2 regions of the Shewanella sp. SP1S1-7 genome follow, and region 1 is predicted to be linked to the other one. Evidence: predicted binding sites of a transcription regulator. Region 1 holds the regulator's gene; the other holds the start of a gene.
The links. The regulator LexA, encoded in region 1, represses DNA repair genes until DNA is damaged. The targets are predictions, from matches to a motif close to TACTGTATNNNNATACAGTA.
Positions count from the first base shown of each region.

Region 1 (5,351 bases):
TGCAATACTGGCAGTGGCATAAACCATTGATGCATAGCCAAATAATGGTTTGCGGCTGAAGGCGGGTACTATGGCGGAGATAATGCCAAAGGACGGCAAAATCATGATGTAGACCTCAGGGTGGCCGAAGAACCAGAAAATATGCTGGAACATCACAGGATCGCCACCCCCCGCGGCGTCGAAGAAGCTAGTGCCGAAAAACTTATCGGTCAGCACCATAGTTACAGCGCCCGCGAGGACGGGCATCACAGCGATCAGCAGGAATGCTGTGATAAGCCAAGTCCATACAAATAGCGGTAACTTCATCCATGTCATGCCGGGCGCACGTAAGTTCACTATGGTCACAATCACGTTGATTGCGCCCATAATTGAACTTATCCCCATGATATGAATAGAGAACACGAAGAGTGCCGTGCTATCGGGGCTATAAGTGGTTGATAGTGGCGCGTAGAAGGTCCAACCAAAGTTAGGCCCGCCGCCTTCCATAAACAGTGAGCTGAGCAAAATGGTAAAGGCGAAGGGTAAGATCCAAAAACTCCAGTTATTCATCCGTGGCAGCGCCATATCGGGCGCCCCAATCATCATAGGGATCAGCCAGTTGGCGAGCCCAGTAAAGGCTGGCATCACGGCGCCGAACACCATAATCAGCCCATGGACTGTGGTCATTTGGTTGAAAAAATTGGGCTCGACCAATTGTAATCCGGGCTGAAACAGTTCAGCGCGGATCACCATGGCCATAGCGCCACCGGTTAAAAACATAATGAAGCTGAACCATAAATACAAAGTGCCTATGTCTTTATGGTTGGTGGTTAGCACCCAGCGCATGATGCCCTTTGGCGCACCATGATGATGGTCATCATGGGCTGCGGTTTGATCTTGAGTCATTGTGCTCATCATAATCCCCTACTGTCCATGGCTTGCGATATCAGCAGGTTGCACTGTATCGCCGGTATTGTTGCCCCAAGCATTGCGCTCATAGGTAATGACTGCTGCGAGTTGCTGTGGGCTGAGTTGTTTGCCAAATGCTTGCATAGCCGTGCCTGTTTTGCCGTGCATCACAATATCGAGATGATTGGCGACGGGCCCAGTGGCGATAGCACTGCCAGCGAGGGCGGGGAAGGCGGGTGGTATGCCAGCTCCCGTCAACTGATGGCAGGCCGCACAAGTGGTGGTGTAGACAGTTTCACCTTCGGCCATCAGTGCCTCATGGGTGAGAGTGGGGAGGCTCGCCGGATCCACTATGGTTGCGGAGTCGACAACTGCTGCGGGCTCAGTTGTAGGTGCGGGAGTTGGGGTCGTATTGGCTGGTGCGGTAGCAGGTGCCTGTGTGCCTGCACTACCGTTCATGTGCTCGTTGACGTCTTTGGCCTGTACAGCATCGCCAGTATTATTGCCCCAAGCATTACGCTCATAGGTAATCACAGCGGCAATTTCTTGTGCAGTCAATTGCTTACTAAAGGCTTGCATAGCCGTACCCGTTTTACCGTTGAGCACAATTTCAAGGTGGCCGCTGAGCGGTCCCGTTGCTATCGGACTGCCTTTGAGGTGTGGGAATACGCCTTGTAACCCCTCGCCATTGGGCTGGTGGCAGGCTGCGCAGTGCCCGAGGTAAACTTGCTCACCTTGGGTCATCAGATCATCTTTGCTAAGGGTCTGTGATAAAGCGGCTTGAGCGGCTTCTGCCGCCGCGCCTGCGGCTTGTTTCTGCTCCGTCACCCAAGCTTCAAACTCGGCTTCGGGTATGGCTTGCACTACGATCGGCATAAAACCATGGTCTTTACCGCAAAGTTCGGCGCATTGACCACGGTAAATACCGGGTTTGTCGATGCGAGTCCAAGCCTCATTGATAAATCCTGGGTTGGCATCTTTCTTCACGGCAAAAGCAGGTACCCACCATGAATGGATGACATCTTCAGAGGTCATCAAAAAGCGGATTTTGCGATTTATCGGCAGAACGAGCGGCTTATCGACCTCCAATAGGTAGTGTTCACCCTTGGTTTCGGTACCGTCGATTTGTGCTCTAGGGGTTGCGAGTATGCTGTAAAAATCAATGTCTTGATCGAAATAGCTGTAATGCCATTTCCATTGGGAACCCGTGACTTTAACGGTCAGATCGGCGTCGCTGGGATCTTCCATCGCAATTAAGGTTTTTGTCGCAGGAATCGCCATTAAGATCAAAATGATAAATGGCAGAATCGTCCAAGCGATTTCAACTTTAGTGCTTTCGTGAAAGTGGGACGCGACAGCGCCTTTGGATTTTCTGTGGTTGATCATGGCGTAAATCATCACGACAAAGACCACAAGGCCAATGGCGCAGCAGATATACAAGATGGTCATGTGCAAGTGATAAACCTTGCCACTGATCTCGGTTACGCCAGGGGTCATGTTGAACCGCATGTCCGCGGCGGCCAACGGTGGTGCGAATAACACCACGAGTAAACAATACAACAATTGCTTCACAAGACTTCTCCTCTGCCAATTGCGAATAGCAACTACAAAGAAGAGCAACACAGTAAGTCTCAACTCTATGCAAACTCTTCAGTTCCCAAAAAAGCTTTTTTGACTTCAACGTGCGTTGGCGGCTGTTACTTTTAATTAAGTATTATTACTGCTGGTATTAGCCACGCTGGCACATACGACTGAAATAAATCTGTTCTCTATTTTTAGTGGCATTTTGAACTCGATTACGGCTCGATTTATTTGCCACGGGCGGCGATATATCATCGCCGACTAAACCAACCATACTTGCTGTTTAAATATTGATCAAGATCACTTATTTATCTAATTGTCTGAAAAATTGCCAAAAAAAAGCCTCACATTCATAGGCGAGGCGGCTTTCAAGGTAAAAAATTAAATGAATATTTAATGTACAGCGCTAAAAAAAGATTGTTGGCCGAAGAGGCTACCTTGCTCAATGCGTACGTCGCCATGTAAGTGACTGTTTACGTCTTCTAGCACTATGCCCATGGCGCGGGCACTTTTAGCGACAATTTGCAGGCGACGATTATCGCGTGCATCTAATGATTGGGTCCAAGTAATAACCGCACTGGACGTACCACTTGTTAAGGCTTTTTCCATCGCCCACAGGGTTTCCACTTCATCTTTCGCGTGCACCAGCAAGACTCTATCCATACGCACGCCTGCATTGGCGAGCATTTGTTTGTAGCCAATACTCGGCGGGTTGATGAGCACTAACCAACGGCCCTGTTGGCTTAACTGGGCGAGTTGCGCGCTCAGATGGATTAATTCTTGGCGACCTTGAGTCTTCGTTGGCATGCAGGCGATAGGTGCATGGTGCCAGTCATAGTCGGCATCACGGACTTCATCGAGCCACAAGCCCGGGTGGCGGGGTGCATTGCCAAGTAGTTTGTTCATAGCCAATCTCCATTACGGATCACACCGACGGCGAGTCCTTCAATTGTTAAACTTTGATAGCCTAAATCCACTTTAATCGGGGAATAGTCTTCATTTTCGGCGTGTAGATAGACCACATTACCTTTTTTTTCGAAACGTTTAACAGTGACATCGTCGTCGACTCTAGCGACAACCACTTGACCATTTCTAGCTTGTTGTACTTTATGAACTGCCAGCAAATCTCCTTCGAGAATGCCAATATTCTTCATGCTGTCGCCTTTAACCCGCAGTAAAAAATCGGCGGCGGGATGGAACATGCTTGGGTCGACTTGGTAGTACTGTTCAACATGTTCTTGGGCGAGAATAGGTTCGCCAGCAGCTACTTGACCGATAAGCGGTAAACCTGTTTCAGTTACTTCTTCGACTTCCGCAGTCAGACGAATGCCCCGCGATGTGCCTGGCATGATCTCAATGCAGCCCTTTTTCGCCAACGCTTTAAGATGCTCTTCAGCCGCATTGGCGCTCTTAAAACCTAAACGGGTCGCGATTTCTGCCCGTGTGGGTGGCATGCCAGTATCGGCAATATTTCGTTTAATTAGCTCTAAAATTTCAGCTTGGCGTGGCGTCAAAGGTCTCATGGTATTTCCTGTTTTTCTATACAGTTACTGTTAGTATATACAGTATTATTTGCAGCGCAAGTATTAACCACTTTTTAGCTATGTTGGAGAGAATTAGCGAATATTACCCATAGTCTGGTATTCTACCGGGCTAGTAAACGTACTTAATTGCATAAGAATAATGCCTAAACACGACTCTCTTTGGTTGAAATCATTACGCTGGATCCAAAAACACTTAGTGCACACTATTGTTGTGCCTCAGGATCCCTTTGCCGATCTGAATCTGGATGCCTCCAGACCCCTTGCTTATGTGATGAAAACGGAATCGCTGAGTGACATCGCTGCCCTGAGCGAAATTACGGCTAAGTTAGGACTGCCGAGCCCCTATGAGCCTTTAGTGGCAAACGGTGTGATTGCGCCTCGGGTTGTCTGCCTTCAAGGGCGTAAGCCGCTGTTTGGCGAGCGTGCCGGTAACGAGCCTTTCCTCGAATGCTTTATGCGTTTGTTGGCCGTGCATAAGGAACGCCCTGAATTAGACATTCAACTGGTGCCCGTGAGCCTGTATTGGGGCCGGACGCCAGGGAAAGAAGACGACACTATGAAGGCGGCTGTGTTTGAGCGGGAAAACCCGACTTGGCTGCGCAAGTGCTTGATGATTTTGTTCTTAGGTCGACATAACTTCGTACAATTTTCGAATGCGGTATCCCTGCGATACATGGCCGACGAACACGGCACTGACATGGGGATCGCTCATAAGTTAGCGCGGGTCGCGCGGGTGCATTTCCGTCGTCAACGTAAGGTGATGACTGGACCTGTGTTGCCAAATCGCCAAGCACTATTTCATTCGTTGCTCAAATCCGAGTCGCTGCGTAAAGCGATTCAAGAAGAAGCGGCCAACAAAAAGATTTCTGAGACCCAAGCGCGCGAGACGGCTATTGAGTACCTTGATGAAATCGCAGCAGATTACTCAGATAGTTTAGTGCGTATTGCTGAGCGTTTTTTAACTTGGTTGTGGAACAAGCTTTACAGCGGGATCAACATTAAAGGCGCCGAGCAAGTTCGCCAGTTGCACCACGATGGTCACGAGATTGTTTATGTGCCTTGTCATCGCAGCCACATGGATTACCTGCTGTTATCGTATATTTTGTACTATCAAGGCATGGTTCCGCCGCACATTGCTGCCGGTATTAACCTCAACTTTTGGCCCGCCGGACCTATGTTCCGTCGCGGTGGTGCCTTCTTTATCCGCCGTAGTTTTAATGGCAACAAGCTGTATACCGCAGTATTCCGTGAATATTTAGATCAACTGTTTGCTAAAGGTTATTCGGTGGAATATTTCTCCGAAGGCGGCCGCTCACGTACGGGGCGTCTATTGGCGCC
Region 1 is NZ_JAUOEU010000004.1:183,734-189,084, forward strand. It holds gene ctaD (cytochrome c oxidase subunit I) at 1-894, opposite strand, end outside; gene coxB (cytochrome c oxidase subunit II) at 904-2,460, opposite strand; gene Q4Q49_RS05325 (cell division inhibitor SulA) at 2,863-3,375, opposite strand; gene lexA (transcriptional repressor LexA) at 3,372-3,992, opposite strand; gene plsB (glycerol-3-phosphate 1-O-acyltransferase PlsB) at 4,153-5,351, shown strand, end outside.

Region 2 (5,351 bases), on a different contig from region 1:
GGCGATGGTATCATCGTGCTCTATGGCATCTAGGTGCACATTGTAAACACCTGCCATCAAGTCAGGTAACTGAGTTAATTCAAAGTAATGGGTGGCGAATAGGGTCATAGCGCCGACTTGCTGGGCTAAATACTCTGCCGCCGACCAAGCGAGCGATAAACCATCATAGGTGGATGTACCGCGGCCGATTTCATCCATTAACACTAAGCTACTGGCGGTGGCGTTGTGTAGAATGTTGGCGGTTTCTGTCATTTCGACCATAAAGGTTGAGCGGCCAGAGGCCAGATCGTCAGAGGCGCCAATACGGGTAAATATGCGATCGATAGGGCCGATCAGTGCGCGATCTGCTGGTACGAAACAGCCAATGTGGGCCATCAGCGTGATCAAAGCGACTTGACGCATGTAAGTCGATTTACCGCCCATGTTGGGTCCGGTGACAATCAACATACGTCTTTGATTGTGCAAGGTCACTGGGTTAGCGATAAACGGTGTTTGACTCACACGCTCCACCACGGGGTGGCGACCAGCCTCTATCTGCACACCGATATCTTGGCTCAGCTCTGGGCAAGTGTAACCTAAGGTTTCGGCGCGCTCGGCAAAGTTACTCAACACATCAAGCTCAGCCGCCGCACGAGCAAAAGCTTGTAATTCATGTAACTTAGGTAGAATAAGATCGAACAACTGTTCCCATAACTGCTTTTCGAGTGCCAGCGCTTTACCTTGGCTCGAGAGTACTTTTTCTTCGTACTCCTTAAGTTCGGGCGTGATATAACGCTCCATATTCTTAAGGGTTTGACGTCGTTGGTAATTGAGTGGCACTTGCGAGGATTGCAAGCGACTTACTTCGATGTAATAGCCGTGTACACGGTTATAGCCGACTTTAAGGGTGTTGATACCTGTACGTTCTTTTTCTCTGGCTTCGAGTTGTACTAAGTAATCGCTTGCACCTTCGCTCAGACCGCGCCATTCATCTAGTTCGCTGTTGTAGCCTTCACGGATCACTCCGCCATCGCGGATAAGCATAGGTGGATTATCGACTATCGCGCGCTCAAGCAGGGCTTGTTCAACGGGGAACTCACCTAAGTATTGACGTAATTGAGTCGTGTGTGGCGCGCTTAGGGTACTTAAACTCTGTTGTAATTCAGGTAGTAAGCCCAGCGCTTGACGTAAACGGGCAAAGTCCCTAGGTCGAGCGGTACGCAGCGCGAGTCTTGCCATGATACGTTCAATATCGCCAAGTGCCTTTAATTGCTCATGCAAACCTTCGTGGGCGGCAGTATCGAGTAATTCAGTCACCGCCTGTTGGCGTGCTTTGATGTGTTTTGGATCTCGCAGCGGCTGATGGATCCAGCGTTGCAACATACGGCTGCCCATAGGCGTTGCCGTGTTATCCAATACTGCGGCTAAGGTATTATCGCGGCCTCCGGCAAGGTTTTGAGTGAGTTCTAAATTACGGCGAGTTGCCGCATCGAGCACTATGCTATCGGTTTGATTAAAGCGGGTAATGGCATTGATGTGGGGCAGGGCAGTGCGCTGAGTGTCTTTGACATATTGCATCAAACACCCCGCAGCCTGCAGTGATAAACGCGCATCTGCAATACCAAAACCATGCAAGTCTTTCGTGCCAAACTGGGCTAGCAGTAACTTAATGCTAGTATCGTAATCAAATTCCCATTCAGGGCGACGGCGTTTGCCTTTAAAACCGTTTAGCAGAGCAAGTTCACCAAAGTCTTCACTGTAGAGAACTTCAACAGGATTAGTGCGTTGCAATTCAGCTTCTAATGACTCTCGCGTCTCGAGTTCGGCAATCACAAAACGTCCAGATGAAACATCTAGAGTGGCATAACCAAAACCGACTTTACCTTGATAAACTGCGGCCAACAGATTGTCTTGGCGTTCCTGTAGCAGGGCTTCATCGGTTAAGGTGCCAGGCGTGACGATACGCACCACTTTACGTTCAACTGGCCCTTTAGAGGTTGCTGGGTCGCCAATTTGTTCACATATTGCAACCGATTGACCAATTTGAACTAATTTCGCTAGATAGCCTTCCACAGCATGGTAAGGCAGTCCTGCCATGGGGATAGGATCGCCACCACTTTTACCGCGCGCCGTAAGTGAAATGCCTAACAGCTCAGAAGCACGTTTAGCATCGTCATAAAACAACTCGTAGAAGTCACCCATGCGATAAAACAGCAACATGTCATGATGTTCTGCTTTCATGGTCAAGTACTGACGCATCATAGGAGTATGTTTTTCTAAATCATCGGTATCAATTACATTCATTAAATCGTTATCGTCCGTTGTGACTGCCTAAAGGCGATACAGTTTGTGTGGTTACAGGGGATTAAGCGCTAGAGAAGCAGAAGACTGCTATACAATTTTCAGCCAAAAAGACCACGCAAAATTTGCTGCGCCAATCTTAGCAATAATTTACCGAAAATTGAGCCCTTGATGACGGATATTCGTCAAAGGGATGCGATATCGGATTTGATATTCGCTAAAACCTTGGCCATATTAAAAATCCCATGAGCTAAAAATAATTCAGTCACAGGTCTTGATACTGTATGATTGTACAGTATACTAGTCAGCAGAATTAAGACGAAAAGCGCGGCTTTTTGAATTACCCGTTTGTAAATTGAATATTACTTTTGACAGCTTAAGGCATGTCTTGATGAGGGAACTGGAATGAAGGTCGATCCAAATAAAGAGAAAGCACTTGCTGCGGTATTGAGCCAAATTGAGAAGCAATTTGGTAAAGGCTCCATCATGAAGCTGGGCGAAGATCGCTCTATGGATGTTGAGACCATTTCTACCGGTTCTCTGTCTCTGGACGTTGCTTTAGGTGCTGGCGGTTTGCCAATGGGTCGTATCGTTGAGATCTATGGTCCTGAATCATCAGGTAAAACGACACTGACTTTAGAAGTGATTGCCGCAGCGCAACGTGAAGGTAAAACCTGTGCCTTTATCGATGCTGAGCATGCACTCGACCCTATATATGCTAAAAAATTGGGCGTAGATATTGATAACCTGCTGTGTTCACAACCAGATACTGGCGAGCAAGCGCTTGAGATTTGTGATGCATTAACTCGCTCAGGCGCTGTTGACGTTATCGTCGTTGACTCAGTGGCGGCATTAACGCCTAAAGCTGAAATCGAAGGCGAAATTGGTGATTCTCACATGGGCCTAGCGGCACGTATGATGAGCCAAGCCATGCGTAAACTTGCGGGTAACTTAAAGCAATCTAACACCTTACTTATCTTCATCAACCAAATCCGGATGAAGATTGGTGTGATGTTTGGTAACCCAGAAACGACAACCGGTGGTAACGCGCTGAAGTTCTATGCTTCTGTTCGTTTAGACATTCGTCGTACTGGTGCCATTAAAGACGGCGATGAAGTTGTCGGTAACGAAACACGCGTTAAAGTGGTGAAAAACAAGGTTGCAGCACCGTTCAAGCAAGCCGAATTCCAAATCCTTTATGGCCAAGGTATTAACCGTACTGGTGAGTTAGTTGACTTAGGCGTAGCCCATAAGTTGATTGAAAAAGCGGGTGCTTGGTACAGTTATAAAGGCGATAAAATCGGTCAAGGCCGTGCTAATGCTGGTAAATATTTGACTGAAAACCCAGCCATTGCTACTGAAATTGACAAGACATTACGTGAGTTACTTTTGAGCAATCCTAGTGCACTGGCTGCTAAAGATGATGATAGCACGGAAGATAATGTTGATTTAGAAACAGGCGAAGTATTCTGAGTCAGTCAGCCCGTCAAATCGCGGTCGCGCTGTTAGCGCGCCGCGATTATTCCCGCTTACAAATCCGCGATAAATTGCTCGAGAAAGGCTTCGACCTTAACGATATCGAACCTGTACTCGACGCTTGTGAATCCTCCGGTTTTATCAATGATAATCGCTATGCTGAATTATTGGTGCGTAGCCACATTAGTCGAGGGCACGGTGCTATCCGTATCCGCCAAGCGATAGCGCAAAAAGGCTTGTCTAAAGATTGTATTGAAGCGGCGATAACCAATAGTGATTGTGACTGGTTTGAGCTAGCAAAAGATAAAGCCACCAAAAAATATGGTGTTCCCCGCGTAACAGAAGTGAAGGGCTCTAAAGCTCGGGATCTTATCGCGAAGGAAAAGGCCAAACGAGTGCGCTTTTTAATGGGTCAAGGCTTTAGCTACGATCAAATCACTTATGCGTTAGATTCAGATCCCAATGATCTCGACGACGATTATTAATTGCCTCAACTCATCGATTGCGATGTAACCTTAAGACTGCAAAGCTCCTTTAAATATCACTCAATAGGCTTAGTACAATTAGGTTTGATATCGAGTTAAATTCACTCGACACTGGCCTTAATCGCGCAAAATTCATATCGTCATCAATTACTCTTTACCTTGCCATTTTGACTCTAGCCACTCTTACGTGGGCTTTAACGCACTTTATGCAGTGTTGGTTATTCTTAACTTAGCCCACTAGGTCTATAAATAACCGTCTTGCCTAAAGTGCGTTAAATCTCCGCTGAATTCTGTATCTTGAGGTTGTTTGGGTATATATCACCAATCAAGGCTGGTCGTCCTTCCTCAGTCTGCTTATAATGCTGGGCAAATAGAAATACGGCTAGCCTAAGGCGTAGCTGGTAATGCTTACCCAATTCAGGATGATTTCATGTATCAAACTACAGCAGAGCTTAGAAGCGCTTTCCTCGAATTTTTCCGCAGCAATGGTCATCAAGTTGTGGACAGTAGTTCATTAGTGCCAGGCAACGATCCCACACTTTTATTTACCAATGCAGGCATGAACCAGTTCAAGGACGTGTTTCTTGGCATGGACAAACGCAATTATACGCGTGCGACCACTGCTCAACGTTGTGTGCGCGCCGGTGGTAAGCATAACGATTTAGATAATGTCGGTTATACAGCACGTCATCACACCTTTTTCGAAATGCTGGGTAACTTCAGTTTTGGTGATTATTTCAAAGAAGAAGCGATTCGTTTTGGCTGGACTTTCTTAACTGAAACGTTAAAGCTGCCGAAGGAACGTCTGTGCGTCACTATTTATCAAACAGACGATGAAGCCTTTGAAATCTGGAATAAAAAAATTGGTGTTGCTGCTGAGAACATTATCCGTATCGGCGACAACAAAGGTGCTGCTTATGCGTCAGATAACTTCTGGCAAATGGGTGATACCGGTCCTTGCGGCCCATGTTCTGAGATTTTCTATGACCATGGCGACCATATTTGGGGCGGCCGTCCTGGCAGTCCTGAAGAAGATGGCGACCGTTTCATCGAAATCTGGAACATCGTTTTCATGCAGTACAACCGTCAAGCATCGGGTGAAATGTTGCC
Region 2 is NZ_JAUOEU010000030.1:17,467-22,817, forward strand. It holds gene mutS (DNA mismatch repair protein MutS) at 1-2,283, opposite strand, end outside; gene recA (recombinase RecA) at 2,686-3,753, shown strand; gene Q4Q49_RS18455 (regulatory protein RecX) at 3,771-4,241, shown strand; gene alaS (alanine--tRNA ligase) at 4,672-5,351, shown strand, end outside.
Region 2: the regulator LexA is predicted to act here: its motif matches at 2,559-2,578, upstream of recA (recombinase RecA).